3 regions of the Mesorhizobium sp. B2-3-11 genome follow, and region 3 is predicted to be linked to each of the others. Evidence: predicted binding sites of a transcription regulator. Region 3 holds the regulator's gene; each other region holds the start of a gene.
The links. The regulator PhoB, encoded in region 3, activates phosphate uptake and scavenging genes when phosphate is short. The targets are predictions, from matches to a motif close to TGTCATNNANCTGTCAT.
Positions count from the first base shown of each region.

Region 1: FJ960_RS10590 (acid phosphatase) is a predicted target of PhoB. The motif match lies at 1,976-1,992, and genes of this name have one in related genera.
Region 2: FJ960_RS11655 (LTA synthase family protein) is a predicted target of PhoB. The motif match lies at 6,678-6,694, and genes of this name have one in related genera.

Region 1 is NZ_VFVS01000006.1:72,482-82,891, reverse strand. It holds gene FJ960_RS10600 (GIY-YIG nuclease family protein) at 116-403, shown strand; gene FJ960_RS10595 (cytochrome-c peroxidase) at 598-1,833, opposite strand; gene FJ960_RS10590 (acid phosphatase) at 2,063-3,595, shown strand; gene FJ960_RS10585 (DUF922 domain-containing Zn-dependent protease) at 3,646-4,272, opposite strand; gene FJ960_RS10580 (hypothetical protein) at 4,331-4,822, shown strand; gene FJ960_RS10575 (PLP-dependent aminotransferase family protein) at 5,377-6,546, shown strand; gene FJ960_RS10570 (hypothetical protein) at 6,553-6,807, opposite strand; gene FJ960_RS10565 (VOC family protein) at 6,963-7,382, shown strand; gene FJ960_RS10560 (AraC family transcriptional regulator) at 7,622-8,581, shown strand; gene FJ960_RS10555 (hypothetical protein) at 8,825-9,340, shown strand; gene FJ960_RS10550 (C39 family peptidase) at 9,406-10,023, shown strand; gene FJ960_RS10545 (D-alanine--D-alanine ligase family protein) at 10,047-10,410, shown strand, end outside.
Region 2 is NZ_VFVS01000007.1:18,015-28,424, forward strand. It holds gene FJ960_RS11630 (cyclopropane-fatty-acyl-phospholipid synthase family protein) at 1-866, opposite strand, end outside; gene rplI (50S ribosomal protein L9) at 1,028-1,612, opposite strand; gene rpsR (30S ribosomal protein S18) at 1,828-2,076, opposite strand; gene rpsF (30S ribosomal protein S6) at 2,076-2,564, opposite strand; gene FJ960_RS11650 (pilus assembly protein) at 3,028-4,668, shown strand; gene FJ960_RS11655 (LTA synthase family protein) at 4,711-6,672, opposite strand; gene fabD (ACP S-malonyltransferase) at 6,918-7,871, shown strand; gene fabG (3-oxoacyl-[acyl-carrier-protein] reductase) at 7,929-8,666, shown strand; gene FJ960_RS11670 (acyl carrier protein) at 8,889-9,125, shown strand; gene fabF (beta-ketoacyl-ACP synthase II) at 9,160-10,410, shown strand, end outside.
Region 3 is NZ_VFVS01000004.1:87,281-97,690, forward strand. It holds gene FJ960_RS07685 (sugar ABC transporter permease) at 1-1,149, opposite strand, end outside; gene xylF (D-xylose ABC transporter substrate-binding protein) at 1,291-2,331, opposite strand; gene FJ960_RS07695 (ROK family protein) at 2,603-3,850, shown strand; gene phoB (phosphate regulon transcriptional regulator PhoB) at 3,853-4,542, opposite strand; gene phoU (phosphate signaling complex protein PhoU) at 4,562-5,269, opposite strand; gene pstB (phosphate ABC transporter ATP-binding protein PstB) at 5,295-6,098, opposite strand; gene pstA (phosphate ABC transporter permease PstA) at 6,095-6,946, opposite strand; gene pstC (phosphate ABC transporter permease subunit PstC) at 6,950-7,933, opposite strand; gene pstS (phosphate ABC transporter substrate-binding protein PstS) at 8,000-9,055, opposite strand; gene FJ960_RS07730 (PAS domain-containing protein) at 9,588-10,410, opposite strand, start outside.

The DNA.
Region 1 (10,410 bases), on a different contig from region 3:
GTAGCAAGGAGCGAAGCGACGCGGCGCAGACCCTAGGATCCATGCCGCGACGTGGGCCGAAAAAATACGGCGAACGAGGATAGTCCCCGGATGGGTTGGCGGTTACCGTCAACGCATGACCGGCTATGTTTACATGACCGCGAGCCAGAAGGGCGGCACCATCTACATCGGTGTCACCAACGATCTCGGTCGCCGCATGCCGGAGCACAAATCCGGCGAAGGTTCGCGCTTCACCAGGCGCTACGGTGTGCAGCGGTTGGTCTGGTACGAGGAATATTTCGACATTCGTGACGCCATTCAACGCGAGAAATCGCTGAAGCGCTGGTCGCGACAATGGAAGATCGAACTAATCGAGAAGACCAATCCGGAATGGTTCGAGCTGTTTCGCGGAACAGGTTGGTAGCGGTTTGATGGCGTTTCGTCGGAGTTTGGAGCCAGGTTCGGCACCGTTTTTATCCGTCGCAAGCGTCGCGGCATGGATCCTAGGGTCTGCGCCGCGTCGCTTCGCTCCTTGCTCCGCCCTAGGATGCCGAAGCGAGGGAGGGATTCGGCTAGTCGCCAGTCAACCAGCGACCCACTATGGCGGGGCTTCCCAGTTCACCGCGACCGCTTCGCCGTCTGATCCGCATCCGTCAGCGTCTGCAGAAACGCCACGATGTCGTCGATCTCGGTGTCGTTGAGCGCCGGCTTGTCGCCGGGTTTCTTGCCGTTGAAGGGTGGGTCTTGGTTGAGATTTCCCCAGTAAGCCTTTGGCAAATCGTCGTATTGCCTCACCATGCCGTCTGCATTCCTGGGATACCAGTGGCCGGGGTCGGTGTCGCGGCTGGCGTAGAAGGCGACGGCGTCGCGCAGCGTGTGGAAGTAGCCGTTGTGGAAGAAACTCTTGCGCAGCGCGACGTTGCGCAGCGTCGGTGTCTTGAACAGGCCGCAATAGCCGGTGCGGCCGTGAAAATCGGTGCGCAGCGGGCCGCACAGGCCGAGATCGGCATAGGCGGGGTCGGCGTTGGCCGGGATGGCCGGATTGCGCGGCACGGCGATGGCGATTAGGCCGAAGTCGGTGAACTGCGGCGGCTCGCCGTCATTGGCGGGTTCGCTGAGGTGGCAGGAGGCGCAATTGCCTTTCGCCTCGTCCTCGAACAGGGCGCGGCCGCGCCGTTCCTGCGCCGACAATGTCGCCTTGCCGGCGAGGAAGGCGTCGTAGCGGCTGGAATAGGGGTAGAAATCGGCGGCGCTCTGCTCGAACGTGCCGAGCGCCTCGGCGGCGGCGTCGAAGGCGTCGCCCGGGCGGTCGAAGACATCGTTGCCGAAGTTTGCCTTGAACTCGTCGGCATAGGCCGATTTACGCAGGGCGGCGGTGACAGCCCCCGCATCCTTGTTGGCCATCTCGAAGGGCGAGAGCAGGGGGATTTTCGCCTGATCCTTGCCGTGGTCGGCGCGGCCGTCCCAGGTCAGGCCGCCGGTCGGACCGTTGTCGACGCTCTCGTCGCCTTCGTCGTCGGAATCGTAAAAATGCTCGGTGAAGGCGGGAGCGGCCTGGAGATAGCGCAGAGAGGGCACCGCGCGCACACCGGGCTGGTCGAGGTTCGGGCCGCCCATCTCGACCGGCGTGGCCGAGGCCGGTCCGAAAGCATGGCGCGGATCATGGCAGGACGAGCAGGCCTGCCTGCCCGAGGCCGACAGCGCCGGGTCGAAGAACATTTTTCGCCCCAAGGCGGTCAGCGCCTCGGCGCGCGCGAAAGCTTGCGCGCGCGATAGCGGACCGGGATGGACGCCATCCGCCGTATTCGCGGGCGCGGCAAAGCCAAAGGTCGAGATCGCGGCAATCGCGATCATCAGGCTTTTCCATCGTCTCGTCGTCTTTTTCATCGTCCCGTCGTCATGGGAATGGTCCGCTTTGGCCCGGAAATAGGAATGGAGTGCAACGGATTGATGACCGGCTCCAGTGCTCACGAAACCGTGTTCGCCGCGGCGGCGGATGTCACAAAGGTGACAAGGCATCCACGTTAGCTGCCCCTATGGTTCCCGCGCCCCTCCAGCCACAGTCAAGCCACGAGGTCTTCCGATGACGAGGCTCAAACTCCTCACTTCCTTCTGCCTGGCCGGCTCGGCCCTGCTTCCCCTCGCGGTCAATGCCGCCCCTCCCGGCTTCGACAAGATCGACACTGTCGTCGTCATCTATGCCGAGAACCGCAGCTTCGATAATCTCTATGGCGGCTTCCCCGGCGCCAACGGGCTGGCCAATGTCTCGGCCGACCAGGCGCGCCAGCTCGACCGCGACGGCAAGCCGCTGGCCGAACTGCCGCCGGCCTGGGGCGGGCTGACCGGAAAGGGCGTCACGCCCGTGGTGACGGAGGCTGAGACCGCGCACCTCGCCAACGCTGCCTTCGCCATTGACGATCCCAAGGGCTTCAACGAAGGCACCAACGTCATCACCCATGATCTGTGGCACCGCTTCTACCAGGAGCAGATGCAGATCGACGGCGGCAAGAACGACAAATTCGTTGCCTGGGCCGATTCCGGCGGCCTGGTCATGGGGCACTATGATGGCTCCATCCTGCCGATGTGGCAGGTCGCGAAGAAGTATGTGCTGGCCGACAATTTCTTCCAGGGCGCCTTCGGCGGCTCCTTCCTCAACCATTTCCAGCTCGCCTGCGCCTGTACACCGGTCTACCCCCACGCCGACACCAGCCCGATTAAGGGCCAGATCGCCGTGGTCGAGGCCGATGGCACAACCTTGAAGGTCGCTGACAATTCGCCGGCCTCGGCACTCGGCGGCGTACCGAAATTCGTCAATGACGGCGCCATCACGCCCGACTTCCATGCCGTCAACACCATGCAGCCGCCCTATCAACCGAGCGCCAACAAGCCGGCCGAGGGCAGCGACAAGGCGCTGGCCGACCCGGCCGCGCCCACCACGCTGCCGCCGCAGCACGACATCACCATCGGCGATCTGCTGTCGCTGAAGGGGGTGAGCTGGGCCTGGTATGCCGGCGCCTGGCAGGCAACGCTGGACGGCAAGAACGCGACGCCGGTGCCGAACTTCCAGTTCCACCACCAGCCGTTCAACTATTTTGCCGCCTACGCGCCCGGCACCCCCGCGCGCACCGAGCATCTGAGGGACGGCGGCCTGAATGGCGCCGAGTTCATCAAGGCGATCGACGACGGCAAGCTGCCGGCGGTGAGTTTCTACAAGCCGCAGGGCAATCTCAACGAACATGGCGGCTATGCCGACGTGGCCAGCGGCGACCAGCATCTGGCCGACCTCATTTCGCATCTGGAGAAGAGCCCGCAATGGGGCCACATGCTGGTGGTCGTCACCTATGACGAGAATGGCGGCTTCTGGGATCATGTCGCGCCGCCCAAGGCCGACCGCTGGGGCCCGGGCAACCGCATCCCGGCCTTCATCGTCTCGCCCTATGCCAGGATGGGCACGGTCGACCACACGCAATACGACACGACATCGATCCTGCGCTTCATCACCGCGCGCTACGACCTGCCGGTACTGACCGGCATCGTTGCCCGCGACAAGGCGCTGGCCGCCAATGGCGAGCCGCCGATGGGGGATCTGAGCGCGGCGCTGGACCTCAGCCGGTAGGCCGAGCGAACCACGGATATGCCGCCGCGCCGCAGGGCGCGGTGGCCTTCTCAGCCGCCATTCACAAGCGCAAGAATGAGCTTCTGCAGATTGCCGCCCTGGCCGAGTTCGACGCGGTCGAAATCGCGGCTTGCCTGGCGCTGCGCCTGCGAGAGTGCGGACAGGCGCTTGGTCATCTCGACCCGGATCTTGCTGCATTTTGGGTCGTCGGGAACGGTCAGGCCCACTGTCGCCGCCTCGATCTTGCGCGCCATGTCGACAATGCTCGCGCCGTGCACCTTTTCGTGGGCGCTGACACCGGCGAGGAAAACCTCCCAGTTCTTCTGGATGGCGGAGGGCAGCGGCGATGAGGGGCTGGGCAAGGTATAGGTGATGATGAGCTTGGGCTTCGCCGAAACCAGCACGCAGGCTCCGGCATGCGCCTGATAATCCCTGGTCCAGGTCAGCTTGAAATTGGTGTGGGCGATGGCGCGGGCAATGCCGGCATTCGGCCCGTTCTCGCCGATCGACCGGTAGAGCTCCAGCCCGGACTGGCCTGAAATGGCATAGGTCTCGACCTTCTCGACCGGCTTCCATTCGGCCTGCGCGGCGAGCGGCGAGGCCACCAGGGCGGCTGTCACAAGACACAGGCGAATACAAGCTCTCGACACCAAGGCGCCCCGCACATGCAATGCCATTCAACGCCTTTTCCTATATGCTGCCGGCGGGTGCTGCAAATGCCCGAAGGGGGAAGTCATGAAAAGATATGTCGTTGCCGCCGGAGCCTTGGCGGCATTGCTTGGCGCGCAGCCAGCCTTTGCCGCGTCCTGCGGCTGGAGCGCGAAGATGGAAGAAGACGAGGGCGGCAGCGTGCTGACGGCTTCCGTCTGCGGCGGGCCGAAAGGCGACGCGCATCTGATGCTGACCTGCTTCGACAATCCGGTTCTGAGCTACGACCTGGGTGCCAGCGGCCAGCAACTGGAACCGGGCATCAGCGGTTCGTTCGACTTCAAGGCCGATGGCAAGACGGTGACGAAGACGCTGCAACTGGAGGCCATGTACAATGATTTCGTGGTCGATCTCGCCAAGGCCGATCCGCTGCTCGACCTGCTGCGCTCGAATGGGGACGTGTCGGTCAGCGCGGCCAAATATGGCGCTATCAACTTTCCGCTGAAGGGATCGAGCGCGGCCATCGGCAAGGTGCTGGCGCAGTGCGGCAAGGCCAGGCCTGCAGGGGACGGGGATTGATCGGTGGTGCTGTGCGGCAGCGGTGGCGGCTATAGTTGCTAGCCCATTGTCACATCCAATTTCGCGAGCGGTGACGCCCCTTCCTTCTCCCCTTGTGGGAGCAGGTGGATCGGCGCGTAGCGCCGAGACGGATGAGGGGTGCCGAAAGAAATAATCCGTTGATAATTCAGTGTAATGTGGTGTCGCGAGAAGCATGTTGCCAAGCTGGAATACCCCTCATCCGACCTCCCTTCGCGAGGCCACCTTCCCCCACACAAGGGGGAAGGGGGAGCTGAACCTTGCCGCTGGGGACGGCCGTATCTCATCCGCTATGGCCAACATCCAATTATGAAGGCTTGGGCTTCACCGCCAGCTACAAGAAGAGCCTTTAGCGGACGCCAGCACGCTGTCGCCGGTTCCGGCTGTAACGGCGACTGGCGTATAGCGGAAGCCTTTCAGGCACTATTCAAATCGCCCGGCAAACCGGATATAGGTCAGTCAGGTTGACCTATAAAAAAACGTCGGGGAGGCATGTCTTGACCCTTTTGAACCTGTTGGCTTCGCGCTCGTCGCGTATGAAGGCGTCGGAAATCCGCGAGCTGCTGAAGCTGCTCGACCAGCCCGACATCATTTCATTCGCCGGCGGCATTCCCGATCCGTCGCTGTTTCCGTCCGACGCCATCCGCGGTGCCTATGGCGATGTGCTGGGCGGCGCGGAAGCCGGGGCGGCCCTGCAGTACCAGGTTTCGGAAGGCTATCTGCCGCTGCGGCGCTGGCTTGCCGGGCAGATGGGCAAGCTCGGCATTGCCTGCGACGAGGCCAACATCTTCATCACCTCCGGCTCGCAACAGGCGCTGGATTATCTCGGCAAGCTGTTCCTGTCGCCGGGCGATACCGCGCTGGTGACATGGCCGACCTATCTCGGCGCGCTGCAGGCCTTCAACGCCTACGAGCCGCGCTACGACCGGCTGCGGCCCGAAGGCGGCAACATGACACCGGCGGCCTACCACACCGCTGCCGCCGCCAATGGCGGGCGGATGAAATTCGCCTATCTGGTGCCCGACTTCGCCAACCCGACCGGCTCCACGCTGGACCGAAAGCAGCGCGAGGCCGTGCTCGACCTTGCCGGCGAGCTCGACATCGCCGTCATCGAGGACGCCGCCTATCGGGCGCTGCGCTATGACGGCGAGGGTGTGCCGCCGATCCTGGCGCTCGACTGCGCGCGCCCCGGCGGCATCGACAAGGCGCGCACGCTCTATTGCGGCTCGTTTTCGAAAATCCTGTCGCCGGGCATGCGCGTCGGCTGGGTCTGCGCGCCGCGCCACGTGGTCGAAAAACTGGTGCTGATGAAGCAGGCTTCGGACCTGCACAGCCCGTCGGTCAACCAGATGGTGATGCACCGCGTCGCCGAATCCGTGTTCGACAGCCAGGTGGAAAAACTCATCGGCGCCTATCGCGAGCGCCGCGACGGCCTGCTTGGCGCGCTGGAAGCCAACATGCCGGACGGCGTGAGCTGGAGCCGCCCGGAAGGCGGCATGTTCGTCTGGGTGACGCTGCCGGAAGGCACCGATGCCACGGAACTCCTGGCGCGGTCGGTGAAGGAGGCGCGCGTCGCCTTCGTGCCCGGCAATGCCTTCTACGCCGACGGCACCGGCCGCAACACGCTGCGGCTGTCGTTCACGCTGGCCGACCGTCGCGCGGTGAGCGAGGGCATTCCACGGCTGGCGGCGCTGGCCAAGGGTTAGCCAAGCTTACGCCGGCACGTTCACCAGTTGCTTGAGCTTCGCGAGCCTGGCGCGGGCGAGCTTGCGGATCGGCTTTTGGAAACCCTCTTCGCCGGTTTCGACGACGAAGACCAAGGTCTTGAAGTCCAGCATGAACTCGTCGATGGCCCGCGCCGTCTTTTCGGACCTGTCCTTGAACCGGCGCAGCAATGCGTTCGCTTCCTCGATGCCGTCGGCGCCTGCGCCGTCGACCAGGGCTTCAAGCCTCTGAAAACAATCCAATCGCAATCCTCCCCGCCGCGCCACCAAACTTCCGGTCAGCCGAAAAGTTCCGTCGGGCCCAAAAAATTGTCGCTGGTTGTCAGCAGATGCAGGCGCCCCGCGTTGACGCCTTGCCGCCCGCGCCTAAATTCGAGGCCTTGCGAGGAGGAGCTTTCATGGAACTGCATCGCGGCCGGCTCATCGACCACCTCCAGCTCGTGGTCCGGGATCTCCCCGCCAGCCGGCGTTTCTACGAGGCGCTCTTCCAGGTGCTCGGTATCCCGATCGGCGGCACCGGCGAGGACTATTTCTGGGCCGACGAATTGTTCATCTCCAGCGTCGACAGCCGGGCCGCACAGGGAAAGCTGACCGGCCGCCATCATCTGGCCTTCCAGGCCAGGGACCACGCCATGGTCGATGCCTTCCACAAGGCCGGGCTGGCGGCTGGCGGCACGGACAATGGCGCGCCCGGCGAGCGGCCCTATCATCCCGGCTATTATGCCGCCTTCCTGCTCGACCCGGACGGCAACAACATCGAGGCCGTCCACCACGGCCCGGCCAACCGGAGTGCCGCTTCCGTGAAGATCACGTTCTAGCAACACCCGGCCGACCGGGCGACCGCGATGCGCGCGTCGGATGGTGATTCTCATGCCGCTGCATGTTCCGCGCATTTGAAAAAAACGCGGGGCCGGCGAATCGGATCGGATCCTTGATCTGGGCGGCACTGAAATTGTCCCGCAGGGCATTGATAACGCCGCCTCTGGACAAGAGGCAAATCGGTCCCATACGGTGCGGCTTCAGGGAAGACGCGTGCGCGGGAAAGGCCGGTTGGTCGTTGAAAAAGAACGCCTTCTCATCGGTCGACCTGCCGCCGCATCTCGACGACCGCGCGCGCTTCGCGCTCTGGCAGGACATCCATGTCGCGGAGATATGGTCGGTCGAATACGCCATCTCCGGCAACGTGCCGTTCCAGGCGGATATCGAAGCCACCGCCATCGGGCCGCTGGTGCTGGGGCGGATGGCAGGGACGATCAGGCACGCCAGCCGCAAGACACGCAACATCGCCGATGACGGCCGCGACGGCTACCTGCTGCTGGTCAACGACGGCGACACCAAGCTGAGCGGCGTGCAGACCGGCCGCGACTACAGCATCGGCAGGGGCGAAGGCGCGCTGGTCTCGGCTTCGGAAGCGCTGGAAATGACCGGCGGCGACCGAAATGTCTGGACCAATGTCGTGGTGCCCCGCGAAATCCTGGAAAATGCCTTCCCCCATCTCGAGGATCGCCTGGCGCTGACCATCGGCGCCGACAATGAAGCGCTCGATATGCTCAAGCGCTATTGCGGCTTCCTGGAAGCGGGACCGGCATTGCTCTCGCCCGACCTTGTCGCCCACGCCACCGAGACGATCGTCGACCTGATCGGGCTGGCGACCGGCGCCAAGGGCGAGATCGCCGAGCTGGCGGGCGTGCGCGGCCTGCGCGCGGCAAGGCTGCAGGCCATCCTGCAGAAGATGCGGGACAACTTCGCCGATCCCGCCATCTCGGCCCAGCACATCGCCCAGCATTTGCGGCTTTCCGCGCGCTATGTCCATGATCTCTTGCAGGAAACGGGCTCCAGTTTCGCCGAGCATATTCTCGAACTGCGCCTGCAGAGAGCCCATCGCATGCTGCGCGACCGGCGCAACGACAGCATGCGGGTCAGCGAGATCGCGCTGTTGAGCGGTTTTTCCGACGTCTCCTATTTCAATCGCTGTTTCCGCCGCCGCTTCGGCTCGACGCCGAGTGGCGCCAGGTAGAGCGATTCATCGTTTCCTTGAATCGCAAGCGGGCTTTTCCCGCGCCGGCACGTTCGCAAGCAGCTCGAGATGGCGAAGACTGGTTCCGATCAGCTTTGCCGATCGCTGCCCTGCGTTGCCAATTCGGTGGCTCCGGTGCTAACCGTGAAATGGCGGACGGGAATCGGCGAAGCAAAGCGCGCCGCCTTTCTCAATAACATCCTGAACAGAACATCTCTTGCCCACCGTGGAGAACCGATTTTTATGCAGAAATCAACCAGGGCGATCCGTGTCGCCGCGCCGTTGCTTGCGATTTTGTGCATGGCCTCACCATTCATATTACCATTTACTCATATATCTTCCGCGCAGGCTCAGGAGGAATATCTTCCGACCCAGAAGGACTTTGTCGGCAAATGGCAACTCAGCGGCGCGACCACCCGGCCGCCGCGCGACTTGAAGGATGCGCCCACGCCGGAACAGGAAGCGGCCGCCAATGAGTTCCAGCAGACGGTGACCGCGTTTTACGGCGCGTTCGATTATCTGGAGATCACCGCGGACGGCCGCTACAATTTCCATCAGGCCGGTGACCCGACATCGGGTTCCTGCGTCTGGTGCGGAACCTGGTCCTTCAACAAGAGTTCGCTATGGCTCAAGCTGGACACGGCGCCCAGGCTCGATATCTACGCCAAGGGCGGCGACATACAGATGACCTACACCGCCGAACCCGATGAAAAATCGAAATACGCCTGGCTGGTGTTCGGCTGGACGAAGGTTGAGTAGACGCCGCGCGACGCACCGGGAAATTCGGGGTGTCCGAGCGGCTTTCACCTGCCCGAGGAGTCCACATGAGTCCATTGCCTGAAGCCGTGCCGTTTTTCAGTCAGTGGGAGACGCCCGACATGACGCTGGCGGTGCTCGCCGATGGCGCCGAAGCCGCGTTGCGGCAGGATCCGCTGTGGCAGGGATCGGGTGCCGCCACGCTCGACGAATACGCGGTCTGGGCCGCCAATGTCTGTGGCATGGCTTGCCTGAAGATGATCCTGGCGACGCGCGGCCAGATCGTGCCGACGATCGAGCTGGCAAGGCGGTGCACCGGATATGGCGGCTATGTCGTCAATGAAGGCTCGATCAAGGGCCTGATCTACGCGCCCTTCGTCACTTTCGTGAAGCAGGAATTCGGCCTCGAGGCCGAGGTGATGACCGATGTCGCGGCAGCGGACGTCCCAGGGATCCTCGCCCGGTCGCGCTTCTTCATCGCTTCGGTCAGCAGTTCGATCCGCTGGCCGGAGCGCGAGCCGCCGTCGAAGGGCGGTCATCTGGTGCTGGTCACGGCGGCGTCGGACGATGGTTTTCGCTTCCACAACCCATCCGGCCATACCAGCGCCACACAGGCGGACGCAGTGTTGGCGCCCACCGATTTCGATCGTTTCTTCGCCAATCGCGGCATTGCCGTCAGCATTTGATTTTTGACAGTTGAGGGATTTCGATGACCGGAAAGATCAGGGTTGCCATCCTCTATGGCGGTCGCTCGGCCGAGCACGAGGTGTCGCGGCTGTCGGCGGCCAACGTGCTGAAGGCGATCGACCGGACCCGGTACGAGGTGGTGCCGATCGGCATTTCCAGGGACGGCAGATGGCTGCTGCAGCCGGCGTCCGAGGCCTTCGGCGAAGGGGCAGGGGCTCCGGTGTCGGAGGACGGCGTGGAAGTCGCCCTGCTGCCCGGCGGCAAGGGCCGGCTGATCTTAGCATCGCACAAGGAAACTGACCTGCCGTCGGTCGATGTCGTTTTTCCCGTGCTGCACGGTCCGTTCGGCGAGGACGGCTCGGTGCAGGGCTATGCCGAGGTTGCCG
Region 2 (10,410 bases), on a different contig from region 3:
CTGGTCGCCCATGGCACGCCGGAGCGGCCGATCGTGTGCAGGAGCATGACACCATCAGGCTTCAGCAATGTTGCCGCCTTGTCGAAGAAGGTCCGGTAATGGTTGACGCCGACATGCTCGAACATGCCGACCGAGACGATGCGGTCGAAGCGTTCGTTGAGCTCGCGATAATCCTTCAGCTCGAAATGGACGTGGTTCTCCAGCCCTTGCGCATGCGCCCGGTCGGTGGCGACGCCATGCTGTTCGGTCGACAGCGTCACGCCTTGTACGTCGACGTCGAAGGCTTTGGCGAGGTAGAGGCCAAGCCCGCCCCAGCCGGAGCCGATGTCGAGCACCGTCTGGCCGGCCTTCAGCCGGAGTTTGGCGGCGATATGGCGCTTCTTGGCGGCCTGCGCCTCGTCCAGCGTCATGTCCGGTTGCTCGAAATAGGCGCAGGAATACTGCATGTCCTCATCGAGGAAGAGCCGGTAGAGCTCGCCCGACAGATCGTAGTGGCGCTGCACGTTGCGGCGCGAGCGCGAGGCGGTGTTGATCTGCTGCAGGCGGCGGAAGGCGTGGCGCAGGCCCTCGATGGCTTTCGACCAGGTTGCGTCGATGCCGCCGCTGCCCATGTTCTGGAAGGCAATGCGCATCAGTCCGAGCACGCCGCCTTCAAGAATGTCCAGCTCGCCGTCCATGTACGATTCAGGCACCGCCAGCATCGGGTCGAAGGTGATGGCGCGCTCGGCATGCCGGGTCTTGATGTGCATATGCACCGGCTCGCCGCTGCCGTCGCCGAAGATGAATGTCGAACCCTGCGGCCCGGTTACTTTGAGATTGCCCGTGCGCACCAGGCGGTCGAGAACGCGCTTCAACAGAATATTCATTGTCCGATGTCCCCTCGCGGTCAGACAGGCTGTCCTACTCTGCATCAATATATAGGGTTTCGAAAAGTTCCTTTTGGCACAAAAATGCCCGGGCGAGAGGCCCGGGCATTGGTCCAGAAATGGCTGGAAAGCGGTGGTCCGAGTGGCTCGGACCTGTGCGATCAGGCGTTTTCTTCGCCGCCTTCGAACTCGGCATTCGGATCGAAGAAGTTTTCCGGCCGCGCATTGTCGTTGATGTCGTCGCCGTAAATAGCTTCGGCGGTGGTCAGCGTCTCGCCCTTGGCCTGGCGTTCGGCCTCGTCGGCCGTGCGGGCGATGTTGAGCGTGATGGTGACTTCGACTTCCGGATGCAGGGCGATCGCCACATTGGTGACACCGATGGTCTTGATCGGCTGGTTGAGCTGGATCTGGTTGCGGTTGACCGTGAAGCCCTCCGTGATCAGCAGATCGGCGATGTCGCGCGTCGACACCGAACCGTAGAGCTGACCGGTCTCGCCGGCCGAGCGAACGGCGATGAAGCTCTTGCCGTCGAGCTTTTCGGCAACCTGCGCGGCTTCAGACTTGCGCTCGAGGTTGCGGGCTTCGAGCTGGGCGCGCTGGCCTTCGAATTTCTTCTTGTTGGCTTCGTTGGCGCGCAGCGCCTTGCCCTGCGGCAGCAGGAAGTTGCGGGCAAAACCGTCCTTGACCTTGACGGTATCGCCCATCTGGCCGAGGCGGGAGACGCGTTCGAGAAGAATGACGTCCATGATTATGTTCCTTTTGGTTGGGCGTCCGTCCACAAGGCCGGCGCCGAATTCTCTGGAACAGGTCAGGAAGCAAAAGGGCGTTGCCGCCGGTGTCGCTGTCCTGCCTGTCGCGGCAGTTAGAGGTTTTGACCTCAACTCGGGATTTGATGCCTAACCGGTCATGCCCGTCATGGCCGGCGATAAGGAACGGGCGGCGAACCGCCCGTTCGGAAGAACTAGCGAACCACGTAGGGCAGCAGGCCGAGGAAGCGGGCGCGCTTGATCGCCTTGGCGAGCTCGCGCTGCTTCTTCTGGCTGACGGCGGTGATGCGCGACGGCACGATCTTGCCGCGCTCGGAAATGTAGCGCTGCAGCAGACGCACATCCTTGTAGTCGATCTTCGGTGCGTTGGCGCCGGAGAACGGGCAGGTCTTGCGGCGGCGATGGAAAGGGCGCCGGGTCGGGATCTGGTTGATGTCGACCATTATTCTGCACCCCCTTCAAAACCTTCGCGCGGACGGCGCGGACCACGGTCGCCGCCTTCGCGATCGCCGAACGAACGCGGGCCACGATCGCCGCGGTCGCCGAAGCTGCGCGCCGGACGATCGCCACGGTCGCGATCGCCGAAGCCGCCGCGCTCGGAGCGCTCTTCGCGCTTCTGCATCATGGCCGAAGGGCCTTCCTCATGCGCCTCGACCTTGATGGTCAGGAAACGCAGCACGTCCTCGGACAGACCCATCTGGCGCTCCATCTCGTTGAGCGCCGCCGGCGGGCAGGTGAGGTCCATCAGCGTGTAGTATGCCTTCCGGTTCTTGTTGACCCGGTAGGTAAGGGACTTCAGTCCCCAGTTCTCGACCCGGCCGACGGACCCGCCATTTGCTGCGATGACGCCCTTGTACTGTTCGACAAGCGCATCGACCTGCTGCTGCGAGAGGTCCTGCCGGGCAAGAAACACATGTTCGTAAAGAGCCATTATGTATCAGTGCCTTTCTTCGTTTCTCTCCCGGTTCCCGGCGGCAAAAGCCTCTGCAACTTCTCTGACCCGCGTGTGCCTCGAAAGGCGCGGGGAAGAAAGGAGCATGACGAGACGGTCGAGAGCGGAGACACGGGAGGCGGAAGCGCTTCTGGCATCACACGAAGGTTCTAGAAAAAACCTCCGGCCCTCCGTTCAGCCCCCAGCTGGGACCGGCAGATTGGCGGCGTCTATACAGCAATCCGCTGATAAGGCAAGGGCAAGCGGCATCCCCGATGTCGCAGCCACCGCAAAATCAAGCTGCGGCGCGCGCAAGGCCTGGCGATTTTCCCGGCAACCGGCGCTTAACCACAATGTCAGCCTGCGCGGGTTGAGCCCCACCGTCAACGGTCGATTCATCATGCAACATACAAAAGACCGGGCAACCGCGCATATCAAGCGGCAGGCATTTCCGGGGGTAAGGATGCTTCTCAACAGATTCTGGCGCTCGAAGAGCGGCAATTTCGCGCTTCTGATGGGGTTGGGGCTGCCAGCCATTCTGTCAGCCGTGGCCTTCGCGACCGATGTCTCGACCATAATGCGGGCGAAGAGCAACCTGCAGAACGCGCTCGATTCCGCAAACCTTGCCTCGTCGCATCTTGGCGATCTGGACATTACCCGCACCGACGCCTTCAACCGCTATTTCCAGGCAAACATCGCCGGGCATGGCGAACTCGTCAACGCGCAGGCGACGCTGACCGTCGACAAGGGCGTCAATTTCATCAAGACCAAGGCGGTCGCCTCGGCCGACGTCAATCTGAACTTCGCTTTCCTGTTTGGCCAAAGCAAGCACATCGTGGTCGATGCCTCGGCGGTCGAATCGAACAGTCAGCTCGAAGTCGTGCTGGTGCTGGACAATACCGGCTCGATGCGCGGCGCCCGTATGACGGCGCTCAGGGCCGCGACCAAATCATTGCTCGATACTCTCGAATCGACAAAATCGCCGACGCGCCTGGTCCGTGCCTCACTGGTGCCATTCGTCACGGCCGTGAACGTCAACGGCGACGGGTTCGACCCGTCCTGGATCGATATGGACGGCAAATCCTCGACCAACGGCATAAATTTCCCCGTCATCGACGGCAAACGCCCGAACCACATGGCGCTGTTCAAGCAGCTCAAGGACACCGGATGGGCCGAGCCCGGATGGAACGACACGGGATGGAAGGGCTGCGTGGAGGCGCGGCCCGGCGCCTACAGCATTTCCGACACGCCGCCCGATCCGACCAAGCCCGACACGCTGTTCGTTCCCTATTTTGCGCCGGATGATCCCGGAGATGCGCAGATGCCGTCCAGCACTTATGGCAATGAGGCAAAATACTACAACAATTCTTATCTCGCCGACACCGGCGACACGGTCAAGCTGGACAAACAGAAAGGCAACAACCGGCTCGGCATCGACTTCAGCGGCCTCGGCAGCGATCCCGACAAAGCCACCAAGGAAAAAGTCGCCAAATATGTGGCGCCAGACAAGGAACTTATCACCGAGACAGGAACTTCCATCACCGTTGGCCCGAACCGTTCCTGCCCGACCCCTGTCGTTCCCTTGACCGAAGATTTCGACAAGCTGCGCAAGGCGGCAAGCCAGATAACCGAGTGGAACGGCTCGGGCACCAACGTGTCGGAGGGTCTGTCGTGGGGCATGCGTGTGCTGTCGCCCGCTCCGCCTTATACCGACGGGGCGCCGTGGAAGACGCCTGGTATCAGCAAGATCGTGCTGTTGCTCACCGACGGTGAGAATGTCGTCTATGGTGCCAGCGAACAGCCGACGAAATCCGACTACACATCCTATGGCTCTCTGGCGGGTGGCCGCTTCGGGTCGGATAACCAGGCCACGGCGGCCCGCAATGTCGACGGCTGGACCAAGAGCGTCTGCACGCAGTTGAAGAACGAGGCGGTGCAAATCTATACTCTGGTGCTGCAATCCGACACGCCCGCCAACCGTACGCTTTACAGCGCCTGCGCTTCCGACCCGAGCAACTATTATGCCGTCAATGACCCGACCAAACTGCCGGACGTGTTCCTGCAGATCGCCAACAAGTTCTCGAAGCTGCAATTGACGAATTGAACCGATGGCCCGAGAGCATCGGGCCTGAGCCGACCGGTCGGCTCAACTCGTATGGGAGACAACCTTGTCGACCGTTTCAGGGAAGAAGTCGGGTGCCGCGAGGCGTTTGCCGAACATCATGTCATATTGCAACAGACGGAAATCGCGGATCGCCGGGTCGATCTCCTTCTGCCGAGCCCAGTCGGACGTCGCCTCGCCCGTCGGCGTCAGCAACAAGTTGCGGTCGACGACGCGATAGCGCTCCCGCATCTCGCCCAGGAAACCGGTGTAGTAGGGGTGGGTGATGCCCGCGGCGGTCAGGATATGATAGGGCAGGAAGGCAGGGCTCACCGTCCCCAGATTCGCGACCGGGCCCGAGCGGTTCGACCAGATGATCAGCGGTGTCGCGTGGTGTTCGAGAGCCGCCTGCGGTGTCGGTTCCTTGCGTGGCGCGACATTGTCCTTCAGGAAGCCGGTCTCGACATAGACCGGTCCGAGCGGCGGCAGGTGGTCACCGAAAAAGGCGACAATCGTTGGCCGCTCGCGCGTCTTGGCCCATTCGATCAGCCGCTCGAGGCCGCGGTCCGCGTCGGCTGAACCCTCGGCGTAGGAGATCAGCGAGTCACGCGCCCACTGGCTGATCGGGGCTTGCACCGAGTGGGTCGGGTTTGAATAGCGGTTCGGTTCATACGGGCCATGGTTTTGCAGGCTGACGGCGAAGAAGAAGACCGGGTCGTCGCTGGCGTTGGCTTCGCGGATGATCTCGTCGGTCATCGCGGCGTCGGATGCCAGCGGTCCGCGCTTTTCCATGGGCGGCAGCGTCTCTTCCGATTTGAAGTCGTTGAAGCCGAAATCGGCATAGACCGCGCCGCGATTCCAGAACCAGTTTGTGCCTGGATGGATGGCGCGTGCCCTATAGCCTTCGCTCTTCAGGAAGGTCGCCATCGACGGCGTCGGGGTGCGTACATATTGCTGGTAGGGGATGCTGCCGGCCGGCAGGAAGGCGTTCGAGAACCCGGTAAGCGCTTCGAATTCGATGTTGGCGGTCATGCCGCCGAATTCAGGCGAGAACATCGAGCCCGAGCGGAGCGCCCGCACATTGGGGATCGGATCCGGGGTGATGGTGACGCCGGGCAGCTTGGTCGAATCCCAGAAGGATTCGCTCATGACGACGATGATGTCGGGCTTCTCGGTAGGTACCGAGGCCGTCACATTGGTTCGGTCAATGGCCGCAATTGCCTTGTCGGAATAGCCTGGTGGTGCCGAGACATGCGCCATCGGCACGTTGAGCGCGAAGGCGAGCGCAAAGCCGTTGGAGGCATAGTTTTCCTTCTGGTCCCACATGATGGGGATGATCTGCAGCCGGTCCCGCGTCCACGAGAAAGTGGCGTAGTCCATGATCGAGACGAAGAAGGCGAGCAGCGGCACCGCCATCGTCAGCCGGGCAAGGCGGCCCTTGTGGCTGAGGGCTGGAACCTTGCGGCGCCAAAGCCGCCAGCCGTAGACGAGCAGGGACAGGCCGGCTACGATGCCCGCGACCATGGCGAGCGCGGTCATAGGCCGCTCGCGCACCAGCAGCGGCAGCAGGGCGAAGATCTGGCGGGCATAGAGAAAATCCGTCGGATAGAGCGGATCGCCGAGATAATTCGATTTCTGGTGGCCGACAAAGGCCAGCGACAGGGTCAGCGGCGCCACGATCATCAGGCTCTGATGACTGCGCCCGAGGACCGCGTCGAGACCGATCAGGACCAGCGCGAACACGACGATGGTTGTCCAGCCCGGCTTGAACGGCTGCAGGAAGAAGGAAACGGTGCCGGCAACATCGCCGCGCACGATCAGTTCGATGGCGAACACCAGCACGGCCGAGATCGCCAGGCTGATCAGCCCGTAACGGACGACCGGCCATCGCCGGCCCGGCAGATAGCCGGTGGACGGATCGTCTTCCAGGAACTGCGGCACGGCGTTGCCGGCACGTTTGAAGCTCTTTGCCACTTTAACTTCCCACCCCAAGACAATCCACGTCATTCGATTGTCATATAATTGTCACGCAAAGCTAGCGCCTGTGACGAAAATAAGAAGAGCCAGCAAACGATTCGTGAGCGGTTTTCATCAGGTGTGATCGCCGCAAAGCCCTTTGGGAACAGGCGCTCGGCGCATGGTTCGGATTAGGCGCCGGGTTGAACCGGGCTTGACTTGGCGGCCTGCCTTGCGTCACAGGCAGGGAAAATTCGTAGCATCAGGCAAGCAAAACAAGTCTGGGGAGCCCTCGCATGGCCGTCGCATTCACCTTTCCAGGACAAGGAAGCCAGGCTGTCGGCATGGGCAAGGATCTTGCCGATGTCTTTCCAGAGGCGCGCAGGATCTTCCAGGAAGTCGATGACGCGCTTGGCGAAAACCTGTCGAAGCTGATCTGGGAAGGTCCCGAAGAGACCCTGACGCTGACGGCCAATGCGCAGCCGGCCCTCATGGCGGTATCGCTGGCGGCGATCAGGGCGCTGGAAGCGCGCGGTTTCTCGCTGAAGGACAAGGTCGCCTATGTCGCCGGCCATTCGCTGGGCGAATATTCGGCACTCGCCGCCGCCGGCTTCGTTTCCGTTGCCGATGCCGCCCGTCTGCTGCGCATTCGCGGCAACGCCATGCAGGCGGCGGTGCCGGCCGGCGAGGGCGCCATGGCGGCGATCATCGGATTGGAGCAGGCCGATGTCGAAGCTGCCTGTGCCGAGGCCGCCCTGGGCGCTGGCAAGGGCGCTGCCTGCCAGGTGGCGAACGACAATGGCGGCGGTCAGCTGGTCATATCAGGCACGAGAGCCGCGGTGGAACTGGCGGCGAGACTGTGCACCGAAAAGGGTGCCAAACGGGCCCTGATGCTGCAGGTTTCGGCGCCTTTCCATTCCGCGCTGATGACACCGGCGGTCGAGATCATGCGCGAGGCGCTGGCGAGCGTCGCGAGGGCCGCGCCGGTGGTGCCCATCGTCTCCAACGTCACCGTCACTCCGACTAGTGACCCCGATGAGATCGCACGGCGTCTGGTCGAACAGGTGGTTGCCCGCGTGCGCTGGCGCGAAACGGTGGAATGGTTCGGCGCCAACGGCGTCTCCACGCTTTACGAGATCGGCGCCGGCAAGGTGCTTTCGGGCCTGGCGCGGCGCATCAACCGCGACATCGCCACCGCCTCTGTAGGTTCCGCGGCCGAGGTCGAGGCGGCATTGGCGGCGCTTGCATAAAACGCCATTTGATACCATCCCTATGCGGGGTGCCCTCTTCTCAACCTGGAGACAAAAATGTTCGAATTGACCGGCCGCAAGGCGCTTGTCACCGGCGCAACGGGGGGCATCGGCGAGGCGATCGCCAGGGTGCTGCATGCGCAGGGCGCGATCGTCGGCCTGCACGGCACGCGCCTCGAGAAACTGGAAACGCTGGCCTCCGAACTGGGCGACCGGGTCAAGCTGTTCCCGGCCAACCTGTCGAACCGCGACGAGGTCAAGACACTCGGCCAGAAGGCGGAGGCCGATCTCGAGGGCGTCGACATTCTGGTCAACAATGCCGGCATCACCAAGGACGGCCTGTTCGTGCGCATGTCGGACGCCGACTGGGATACGGTGCTGGAGGTTAACCTCACCGCCGTTTTCAGGCTGACCCGTGAACTGACCCACCCGATGATGCGCCGCCGCCATGGCCGCATCATCAACATCACTTCGGTGGTCGGCGTGACCGGCAATCCCGGCCAGGCGAATTACTGTGCCTCCAAGGCCGGTATGATCGGCTTGTCGAAGTCGCTGGCGCAGGAGATCGCCACCCGCAACATCACCGTCAACTGCGTCGCTCCGGGCTTCATCGAATCGGCGATGACCGACAAGCTCAACGACAAGCAGAAAGAGGCGATCATGGCGGCGATCCCCACGAAGCGCATGGGCACCAGTGCCGAAGTGGCGTCCGCCGTTGCCTATCTGGCTTCGAACGAGGCCGCCTACGTAACCGGGCAGACCATTCATGTGAATGGCGGTATGGCGATGATCTGAGCGAGGATCTGAGCAAGGTCCGCGGTAACATCGCCGCGCTGTGAAAACCCACCATTTCGGCTTGGACCTTGGCTATTTTTCGTGTAATGCGGCCCGCAACCCGGCGGTTCGGGCAAAAACCGGTCCGTGGCCGTTGCGTTTCCGGCAGGACCATCTTTCAGCTTGATTAGCGGCATTCCGCCCGCTAACGAAGACAGACAACCAAAAGACGAGGATGCCCAAATGAGTGACACCGCAGAGCGCGTCAAGAAGATCGTCATCGAACACCTTGGCGTCGATGCCGACAAAGTGACGGAGCAGGCGAGCTTCATCGATGATCTGGGCGCTGACAGCCTCGACACGGTCGAACTGGTCATGGCGTTCGAAGAAGAATTCGGTGTCGAGATCCCCGATGACGCAGCCGAGACCATTCTGACCGTCGGCGATGCGGTGAAGTACATTGACAAGGCTTCGGCCTGACGCTTTCGGCAGTCATCACCGGGGAGGACCTGCGATGAGGCGTGTCGTCGTCACGGGCCTTGGCCTGGTTTCACCGTTCGGCATGGGCTTCGAGCACGGCTGGAAGGAACTGCTGACCGGCCGCAGCGCTGCCAAGCGCGTCACCGAGTTCGAGGTGGGCGATCTTGCCTGCAAGATCGCCCACGTCATTCCGCGTGGCGACGGCTCCAACGGTACGCTCAATCCCGAATCCATTCTTGAGCCGAAGGAACTTCGCAAAATCGGCGACTTCATCCTGTACGGGATCGCGGCCGCCGATGAAGCGCTAAAGGATTCCGGCTGGCAGCCTTCAACCGAGGAGGAGCGTTGCGCCACTGGTGTGCTGATCGGCTCCGGCATCGGCGGTCTTGAGGGCATCGCCGAGAACGCGATCATCCTCAAGGAACGCGGCCCACGCCGCATCAGCCCGTTCTTCATTCCCGGAAATATCATCAATCTGGTGTCGGGCCAGGTTTCGATCCGGCACGGATTGAAAGGCCCCAACCACGCTGTGGTCACTGCTTGCTCGACCGGCGCGCACGCCATCGGCGACGCCGCCCGGCTGATCATCTTCGGCGATGCCGACATCATGCTGGCCGGTGGCGCCGAATCGCCGGTGACCCGGCTTTCGCTCGCCGGCTTCGCCGCCTGCCGGGCACTCTCGACCGAGCGCAACGATAGCCCGCAAACGGCCTCGCGGCCTTACGACCGCGACCGCGACGGCTTCGTCATGGGCGAGGGCGCCGGTGTCGTCGTGCTGGAAGAGCTCGAGCATGCCAAGGCGCGTGGAGCGAAGATTTATGCCGAGGTGACTGGCTACGGCCTGACCGGCGACGCCTATCACATCACCGCACCGGCAGAAGATGGCGACGGGGCCTTCCGTTGCATGACGGCGGCGCTGAACCGGGCAAAGCTTACGCCAGCCGATGTTGACTACATCAATGCGCACGGCACCTCGACCATGGCCGATACGATCGAACTCGGCGCTGTCGAGCGGCTGGTCGGCAATGCGGCGTCCAAGATTTCAATGTCGTCGACCAAGTCGTCGATCGGCCATTTGCTGGGAGCAGCCGGCGCGGCCGAAGCGATCTTTTCGATCCTCGCCATCCGCGACAATATCGCACCGGCGACCATCAACCTCGACAATCCCGAACGCGAAACCGCGATCGACCTGGTGCCGAACAAGCCACGCCCTCGCCAGATCGACGTAGCCCTGTCCAATTCCTTCGGCTTCGGCGGCACCAACGCCTCGCTCGTCTTCCAGCGG
Region 3 (10,410 bases):
GACGAGCAACTCATCCAATGTTCCAAGCACATTGGTGGCCGAGTTCTGCCGGGCCGACGAAATGGCGGCGGCGATCGTGGCCAGCACGCCCATGATCATGAACACCTTCATGGTGATCCAGCGCGTGTTGATGCCGGCGAGGTTGGCCGCTTCCGGATTGCCGCCGATGGCAAAGACATAACGGCCGAAACGGGTGCGTTTTGTGATGAAGGTCATGACCAGACCGACGGCGACGGCCATCAATACCGGTATGGCGATGCCGTGGGCGATGAATAGCCCGCCCTCCGGCACGGTGATGTTGTTGGCGGCCGCGTACCGGTTCACGATGCCGATCGGCCACGGATAGGAGTTGGCCAGCCACACCGCGCCCATGATGACGGCACAGGTGACGACGCCGAGCAGCGTCTCGGCCCAGATCGGCCGCAGCGGGAAGCGGAACCGCTTTCGTTGCACCCGCCCGTTGAACAGCGCAAACACGACGGCCAGGCAGGCGACGATGCCTACGACCCAGCTCCAGGTCGCACCGATCGATCCGGCCGGTCCGCCGCCCATCAGCTGGAAGGTGGCGTCGAGCGGTGCCACCGTCTGGCCGCTGGTGACCCACCAGGCGGCACCGCGCCAGACCAGCAGGCCGCCCAGCGTGACGATGAAGGCCGGCACTTCGAGATAGGCGATGACGAAGCCCTGGAAGGCGCCGATCAAAAGGCCGAGCGCCAGGCCGATGACCAGTGCCAGCACCCAAATCCATGGATTGCCGAGTTCAAGCCCCACGAACCGGACCAGGAAATGCACCTGGGCAAAGCCCATGACCATGCCGATCAGGCCCTCGGCGGAACCGACGGACAGGTCGATGTTGCGCATGACGATGACCAGCACCATGCCGCAGGCCATGATTGCGACCGCGGACGTCTGCACCGACAGATTCCACAGATTGCGCGGCGTCAGAAACGTGCGGCTGTCGAAATCGAACGGATTGACGCCAAGACGCAAGCTCGAAATCACATGCAGCGCGACCCAGATCAGCAGCAGGGCGCCGATCATGCCGAGCATACGGGTGTCGATCTCGGTCGCTTTCAGGAACCGGGCAACCGCGCCGAGTTCCGAGGCGCGCGCGGTATCGGCCTGCAGGTTGGACGTCGTGTCGGTCATGATTTCCTCCAACCGGCTGGCCGTCTGACACGGATGCCGAACCCAGCCTAGAAGCTATCCGCGTGATGCGGAAACACAAATCTTTTTGAGAAAACGCCGCGGCTTGGGGCCGCGGCGCCTTCATTCTTCAAGCGGTCAAACTCAGTTGCAGGCCGCGACGCTGCCGGCGGCGACGCCCGCGCAGACTTCGTCCTTCTTGATCCAGCCGGCGTCGATGACGAGGTTGAGATTGTCCTTGGTGATGGCGACCGGGGTCAGGAACAGCGACTTGACGGTGTTGCCGCCAGGCGTCGTGAAGTCCTTCGCGCCGGCGATGTCGGTCATCTTCTTGCCGTCGGCGAGCTGCGAGGCGATCTCGGCGGCGTTCTTGCCGAGTTCACGCGCATCCTTCCACACCGACACGGTCTGGGTGCCGAGCGCGATGCGGTTGAGCGCGGCGTGGTCGCCGTCCTGGCCAGAGACCGGCACGGTGCCGGCGAGCCCCTGCGCCGTCAGCGCCGCGACGACGCCGCCGGCGGTGCCGTCATTGGCCGCGACCACGGCGTCGACCTTATTGTCGTTGGCGGTGAGGAACTGCTCCATGTTCTTCTGGGCGTTGGCGGGCAGCCAGCCGTCCGTATAGGCTTCGCCGACATTCTTGATCTTGCCGCTGTCGATGGCTTCCTTCAGCACTTCCATCGAGCCCGAGAACAGGAAGTCGGCATTCGGGTCGGCACCCGAGCCCTTGATGAAGACGTAATTGCCTTCAGGCTTCACCTTGAACACCTCGCGAGCCTGCATGCGGCCGACTTCCTTGTTGTCGAAGGTCAGGTAGAAGACGTCCTTGTTCTCGATCAGGCGGTCATAGCCGACGACCGGAATGCCCTCGTCGAGCGCCTTCTGCACCGCTGGGCCGATGGCCGAAGCATCCTGCGCCAGGATGATCAGCGAATTGGCGCCCTGGGAAATCAGGCTTTCGACATCGGTCAGCTGCTTGCCGGGATTGGACTGCGCATCGGCGGAAATGTACTTGTCGCCCGCGGCCTCGATCGCTTTCTTCATGGCGGCCTCGTCGGTCTTCCAGCGCTCTTCCTGGAAATTCGACCACGAAACGCCGATGACCTTGTCCTTCGCCTGCGCCACCGACGCCAGCGTCAGCGACATGGCGACACCCGCCAGGATGGCGACTGTGAATCTCTTCATGGTATATCCTCCCTGCGCCGCGTATGGCGCGACCAAACTGGCCCGAAGGCCGGCACAAAGGCCCTATTTTTTCGAGCCTCGAAAAAATACTGATCCATCGTCGGAACACTGTCAACATCGATTCTGATGGATTTTGAGGTGCCGGGAGCCTTTTTTCGAGTCCCGCAATAAATAAATGACAGCTCCTGCCGCATCTGCCAGTATTCGGCCCATTGCCGGAGAGGTTCGAGGGGGTGTCAAGAACCGCGGCGACGGGGAGGATGTGGGAAGCATGTCGGTCGGAATCCGCCACGACGATCTGCGCCGGCGCAACCGCGCCATGGTGATTGCAGCCGTGCGTCAGGGTGGTCAGCCCTCGCGCACCGAGATCGCCGCCACCACCGGCCTCAGCCACTCGACCATATCGGCGATATCAGCCGACCTGATCGACGAGGGTATCCTGACCGAAGGCAAGCCGAACGAAGCCGGTTCACTGAAACGCGGCCGGCCGCAGGTTGGCCTTGGCCTCAACCCCGAGGCCGCGGCTGTGATGACCGTGGTGCTGTCGCTGAATTTCCTGTCCGTCGCCGTCATCGATTATTCCGGCCAGGTGGTCGCCGAGGAACAGCGACGGCTGGACACGCTGACCATGTCGCGCGAGGCGCTGATCGGCGAATGCACGGCAATAGTGCGGCGGCGCCTCGAGGACCCCGATCTCGACGTCCGCAGTATTGCCCGCATCGCGCTGGCGATCCAGGGCATCACCGACAGCGAGGCGCGTGCGATGCTGTGGTCGCCGATCACGCCGCAGACGAACATTCCCTTCGCCGACATACTTGAAGCCGAGTTCGGCATCCCCGCCACCATGGAGAACGACTGCAACATGATGGCGGTGGCGCTGCGCTGGCGCGACCCCGAACGCTACCGCGACGACTTCATCGCCATCCTGCTCTCGCACGGCATCGGCATGGGCCTGGTGCTGAAGGGCGAGCTGTTCACCGGCACGCATTCATCGGGAGGCGAGTTCGGCCACATGATCCATCGCCCGGGAGGCGCGCTCTGCCGCTGCGGACGGCGCGGCTGCGTCGAGGCCTATGCCGGCAACTACGCCATCTGGCGCAACGCCAGGCAGCTTGGCGAGGACGCCGAACCGGTCGCAGATGTCAGCGATGCGCAGATGCGGACACTCGCCGCGACGGCAAGGGAGAAAGACGGACCGGAGCGCGAAGCCTATCGCAAGGCCGGCGAGGCGCTGGGCTATGGGCTGGGCAGCCTGTTCGCGCTGATCGATCCCGCACCCGTCGCCATGGTCGGCGTCAGCGCCGCCGCCTTCGACCTGATCGAGCCGGCCTTGCGCGAGGCCATCGGCCAGACCGCCGGCGGCCAGCATTCGGAATCGATTTCCTTCGACACCGAGCCGAACGAGCTGCCGCTCATCCGCGAAGGTTGCGCTATGCGCGCATTGACCTTCGTGGACCAGGAGATTTTCGCGCCGGGCGTGCTGGCGAGGCCCGGCGTTCCGGGCAAGAATGTAGCCTGATTTCAGTCTTCGCGGATCGCGTAGCCGGCGCCGCGAATGGTGCGGATCACGTCCGGCATACGGCCGTTGTTGACCGCCTTGCGCAGCCGGCCGACATGCACGTCCACGGTGCGTTCATCGATATAGATCGTCTCGCCCCAGACATTGTCGAGCAGCTGGCTGCGCGAGAACACGCGGCCGGGATGACGCATCATGAATTCGAGCAGCCGGAACTCGGTCGGTCCGAGCCGGATCTCGCTCTTCTTGCGATAGACCCGGTGCGATTCCCGGTCGAGCACGATGTCGCCGACCTTGAGCACGCTGGACAGCACTTCCGGCTTGGCGCGGCGCAGCAGCGCCTTGACCCGGGCCATGAATTCCGGTGTCGAGAACGGCTTGACCAGATAGTCGTCGGCACCGGTCGAGAGGCCGCGCACGCGGTCGCTCTCCTCGCCGCGCGCCGTCAACATGATGATCGGCAGCCTCTCGGTCTCGGGCCGCATTCGCAGGCGCCGACAGAGTTCGATGCCGGAAACCGCCGGCACCATCCAGTCGAGCACCAGGAGGTCGGGCACGTTTTCCTGGAGGCGTATCTCGGCTTCGTCGCCGCGTGTCACCACCTCGACCTGGTAACCCTCGGATTCGAGATTGTAGCGGAGGAGCACACCGAGCGGCTCCTCGTCCTCCACCACCATGATGCGTGGCGCGATCATCGATCGATCATCCCTGCCGTCAAGCCGCCGGCACCGACATCGCCGTCTCGTCCTGCTTCGGACGGTTGGCGGGCAGTTGGGTACCGGTCAGCACATAATATGCATTCTCGGCAATGTTGGTCACGTGGTCGCCGATGCGTTCGAGATTTTTGGCGCAGAACAAAAGATGCGTGCAAGCCGTGATGTTGCGGGGATCCTCCATCATGTAGGTCAGGAGTTCGCGGAACACCGAAGTGTATTTGATGTCGATGCGTTCGTCGTCATTCCTGAGCTTGGCGAGGGCGGCGGCATCGCCTGCCGCGTATTCCTCGACTACCCCCTGCACCTGGATCAGCACCAGCTGCGCCATGGAATCTATCGAGTGCGACAGATCGCGCGGGGTGGCGGTAAGGCCGACGGAGCCGACGCGCTTTGCAATGTTCTTGGCAAGGTCGCCGATGCGTTCGAGATCGCCCGCCATGCGGATGGAGCCGACGACATGACGCAGATCGTCGGCCATCGGCTGGCGCTTGGCGATCAGGGTGATGGCGCGATCGTCGAGTTCGCGCTGGCGCGCGTCCATGATGGCGTCATCGGAGACGACGCGCTGTGCCAGCGCATTGTCGGAATTCAGCAGCGCCTTGGTGGCGCCGCCGACCATCGTGCCGGCAAGATCGCCCATGTCGCTGATCAGCTTGCTGATCTGTCCGAGATCCTCGTCGAAGGCTGCGACTGTGTGTTCGGCCATGATCCTGGTCCTCGTATGCGTGAGATCAGCCGAAGCGGCCGGTGATGTAGTCCTGCGTGCGCTTCTCGCGAGGCGACGTGAAGATCTTCTCGGTCTTGTCGAATTCGACCAGCTCGCCCAGATACATGAAAGCCGTCTGCTTCGAGACCCGCGCGGCCTGCTGCATGTTGTGGGTGACGATGACGATCGTGTAGTCGGCCTGCAACTCGTCGATCAATTCCTCGATCTTGGCGGTCGACAATGGGTCGAGCGCCGAGGCCGGCTCGTCGAGCAGGATGACCTCCGGCTTCACCGCCACGGTGCGGGCGATGCAAAGCCGCTGCTGCTGGCCGCCCGACAGGCTGAGTCCGCTGGCATTGAGCTTGTCCTTGACCTCGTTCCACAGCGCGGCGCGCTTCAGCGCCTGCTCGACACGGCCGTCCATCTCTGCCTTGCCGATCTTCTCATAGAGCCTGACGCCGAAGGCGATGTTCTCATAGATCGACATCGGGAACGGCGTCGGCTTCTGGAACACCATGCCGATCTTGGTGCGCAATAGGTTGAGATCCTGCGAGCGGTCGAGAACGTTCTGGCCGTCGAGCAGCACCTGACCCTCGGCGGTCTGCTTGGGGTAGAGTTCGTAGATGCGGTTGAAGACGCGCAGCAGCGTCGACTTTCCGCAACCCGACGGTCCAATGAAGGCCGTCACGCTGCGCTCGGGCAGCGACAGCGTGATGTCTTTCAGCGCCTTCGACTGGCCGTAGTAGAAATTGAGGTTCTTGACCTCGATCTTCGCCTTGGCGGCCGCCTCGGTGGCAATCGTCATGTCTGGAGACAACATCTGGCTCATTTGTCCTCTCTGCGTCCGGTCAGGCTGCGCGCGAAGATGCTGAGCGCGAGAACCGTCAATGTGATTATGAGTGCGCCGGTCCAGGCCAGTTGCTGCCATTCCTCGTAGGGGCTGAGAGCGAACTGGAAAATGGTGACCGGCAGGCTGGCCATCGGCGCGTTGAGGTTGCTCGACCAGAACTGGTTGTTCAGCGCCGTGAAAAGAAGCGGCGCCGTCTCGCCGGAAATGCGGGCGATGGCCAGCAATATGCCGGTGACGATGCCGGACATCGCCGCGCGGTAGGCCACCGAACGGATCACCACCCAGCGTGGCGCGCCAATCGCCGTGCCGGCCTCGCGCAAGGCGTTCGGCACAAGGTTGAGCATGTCCTCGGTGGTGCGCACCACGACGGGGATGACCAGGATGGCCAGCGCGACGGCGCCGGCGATGGCGGAGAAATGCCCCATCGGCCGCACCATCAATTCGTAGACGAACAGACCAATGATGATCGATGGCGCCGACAGCAGGATGTCGTTGATAAAGCGTACCACGGTGGTGAGTTTCGAAAAGCGGCCGTATTCGGCCATGTAGGTGCCGGCCAGCACGCCGATCGGCGTGCCGACGACGATGCCGATGATGGTCATCACGATGCTGCCGTAGATGGCGTTGAGCAGGCCACCGGCATCACCGGGCGGCGGGGTCATTTCCGTGAACACCGAGAGCGAAACGCCCGACAGACCCTTATAGAGCAGCGCGCCGAGGATCAGCGCCAGCCAGGCAAGGCCGATGCCGGCGGCGATGACGCAGAGCGTCATCATCACGCCGTTCTTGCGCTTGCGGCTCTGGTGAAGCGATGCGGCTGTCGACATCGGTCAGACTCCGGTACGGGCATCGATGCGCATCAGCATGTACCGGGCGATGGCAAGGATGAGGAAGGTGATGACGAACAGGATCAGGCCGAGCGCCACCAGCGAGGAGGTGTAGAGATCGCCGACGGCTTCGGTGAATTCGTTGGCGATGGTTGCCGAGATCGTCGTTGCCGGCGCGAACAGCGAGGCGCTGATCCGGTGGGCGTTGCCGATGACGAAGGTGACCGCCATGGTTTCACCGAGCGCACGGCCGAGAGCAAGCATGACGCCGCCCATGATGCCGATGCGGGTGTAGGGGACGACGACCCGGCGTGTTACCTCCCAGGTCGTGCAGCCAATGCCGTAGGCGGACTCCTTCAGCACCGGCGGCACCGTGTCGAACACATCCTTGGTGATCGAGGTGATGAAAGGCAGGATCATGATGGCCAGGATCATCGCCGAGGTCAGCAGGCCAATGCCATAAGGGGGTCCGGCGAACAGGCTGTTAAGGCCGGGAATGCCATGGAACACGCTGATGATGAAAGGTTGCACTGTCGTCTGCAGGAACGGTGCCAGCACGAACAGGCCCCAGATGCCGTAGATGATCGAAGGAATGCCGGCCAGCAGTTCCACCGCCATGCCGATCGGGCGCCGAAGCGGACGCGGGCAGAGCTCGGTGAGAAAAATGGCGATGCCGATGCCGAGCGGCACGGCGATCAGGATAGCGATGGCCGAAGTGATGATGGTGCCATAGATCGGCGCCAGGGCGCCGAATTTCTCGGTGACGGGATTCCAGCTCTCGGTGGTCAGAAAGGAGAAGCCGAAGGTCGACAGTGCCTGCCAGGAACCGGCGAACAAGGAGATGGCAACGCCGCCGAGCAGCACCAGCACGAGAATGGCTGCGGCGCGGGTCAGCCCATGGAAGATTGAATCGGTCAACGCGAACCGTCTGACGGTGGCGTCGCGTGAACCTCGAATGGCTGGCAAGGCTTCCTGGGCAGCGCTCATGTCAAGCTCGGCTCTTTGTGTTGATTGAAAAGGAGCGCCGCGGGGCGGCGCTCCTCCAGAAAGATATTACTCGCCGGCGTAGACGGGCTTGCCGTCGGCCTTGATGTCGGCCTTCCACGAAGCCTTGATGAGGTCGACGACGCTGTCGGGGATCGACACGTAGTCGAGCGCCTTGGCGGTTTCCTTGCCGTCCTTGTAGGCCCAGGCAAAGAACTTCAGCGCTTCACCGGTGGCAGCGGCATCGTCCGGAGCCTTGTGGATCAGCACCCAGGTCGAGGCGGCGATCGGCCAGGTGGCGTCGCCGGGCTCGTTGGTGATGATGACGTTGAAGTTCTTCGCGCCCTTGAAGTCGGCATTCGAAGCGGCGGCGCCGAAGGATTCGAGCGACGGCTCGACGACCTTGCCGGCTGCATTCACCATCTTGGAGTAGGACAGCTTGTTCTGCTTGGCATAGGCATATTCGACGTAGCCGATGCCGCCGTCGGTCTGCTTGACGGTGTTGGCAACGCCTTCGCTGCCCTTGGCGCCGACGCCGGTTGGCCATTCGACGGCCGTGTCCGAACCAACCTTGTCCTTCCAGTCGGGCGACAGTTTCACCAGGTAGTCGGTGAAGTTGAAGGTCGTGCCCGAACCGTCCGAGCGATGCACGACCGCGATCGCGGTCGACGGCAGGGTGAGCGAGGGGTTCAGCGCCTTGATCGCGGCGTCGTCCCAGGTGGTGATGGCGCCGAGATAGATCTGGGCCAGCGTCTTGCCGTCGAGGACGAGTTCGCCCGGCTTGATGCCCGTGAGGTTGACGATCGGCACGATACCGCCCATCACCATCGGGAACTGCACGAGGCCGTTCTTTTCGAGGTCTGCGTCGGACATCGGCTTGTCGGTGGCGCCGAAGGTCACGGTCTTGGCGATGACCTGCTTGATGCCGCCGCCGGAGCCGATCGACTGGTAGTTGAGGCCGATGCCGGTGTCCTTCTTGTAGGTGTCGGCCCATTTGGCGAACACCGGATAGATGAAGGTCGAGCCGGCGCCGGAAAGATCAGCTGCCATTGCTGCGGAAAGGGTGAGGGTGGACGCCGCAGCCATTGCAATCGCAACGGCCGCCGAGCGGATGAAGTGTCTCATGTGGCCTGCTCCTGTTCGGAAGATGGTCTCTCGGCGCCACTTCTTTCCGGCGCCCGCTGAGGCCAATAGCCTTGGATTATAACAGTCGCATGACAGTTTCATGTCAGCCCGGTAACGCGTCGCCGGCACCGGGAAAAGCACCGGTGTCGGGCGCTTCGCGGCGCGATCCGAGTTTACCGCCGGAATCAGGGGCTTGAGCCGTTCGACGGCTGGAAGCACCCGGAATTCGACGGGGCTTTCCCAAGTGAAGAAAATCCGGACGGGAGCGCGTTGCTCGCAGCCAGAGCGTGTCATGGCTGGGCCATCGCCAAAAACAGGTCCGTTGGGGTAGAGTGACACTGTTTCTTGCAGGCGGTCGCTGCTCCCGCCCGTAACTGAGAAGAGCGGAATTCGATTTTGCTATTGTTCCGGCTGGACACCGTCTTTGATATGGCGCGATCGCACCATAGTCACTGCACGCGGAAGTAGCGGCAAATCCCCAGCTGATTCCCTCGATTTGCCTCACCGGATCCAAAATCCAGCGACGCGGGCGCTATCCCGCGTTGCGATGGACCTGACGGCCGGCGCCGACCCAACGCTCGACCTTCTCGAGCAGGGCCTTGGGGCTGATCGGCTTGGGCAGATAGTCGTCCATGCCCGCCTCCAGGCAGCGTTCGCGGTCACCCTTGAGCGCATGCGCGGTGACCCCGACGATCGGCACATGCGTACCGGTTTCCTGCTCCAGCAGGCGGATCGCGGCCGTCGCTTCGAGACCGCTCATCTCCGGCATCGAGACATCCATCAGGATCATGCACGGATTGAGCGTGCCGAAGGCGTCGAGTGCCTTGCGGCCATTGCCGACGATCTCGAAACCGTAGCCGGTCTCGCCGAGGATCTGGGTGAAGACCATCTGGTTCACCTCATTGTCCTCGGCCACGAGGATATCCAGCCTGTGCCCGCCCCCGGTGGCAGGCAGTCTGGGACGAACCGGCGGCGGCTGCAGCTGCGCGCGCTGCTCGGAAAGCGCCAGAGGCGACCGCGGGGTAATCTCGAGCGCCTCGCTCGCTGGCGGCTGAACGGCCTGATCGTTGGTGGCGTGGCGATGGCGCTGGATGGTCGCAACCAAGGTCTCCAGGAGTACCGAGGAGCGTGCCGGCTTTATCAACTGCGCGTCGATGCCGAGATCGCGGTAGCTGGTGTTGGCAAGCGACTGGTCGACCGAGGTCAGCATGATGATCGGCGTGTCCGCGAGGCCCTCGGTGTTGCGCACGATGCGCGCCATTTCGGCGCCGCTCATCTCAGGCATCTGATAGTCGAGCACGACACAATCCACCGCCACGCCATAGGCTGCCGCGGCGATCAGCACCTTGAGACCT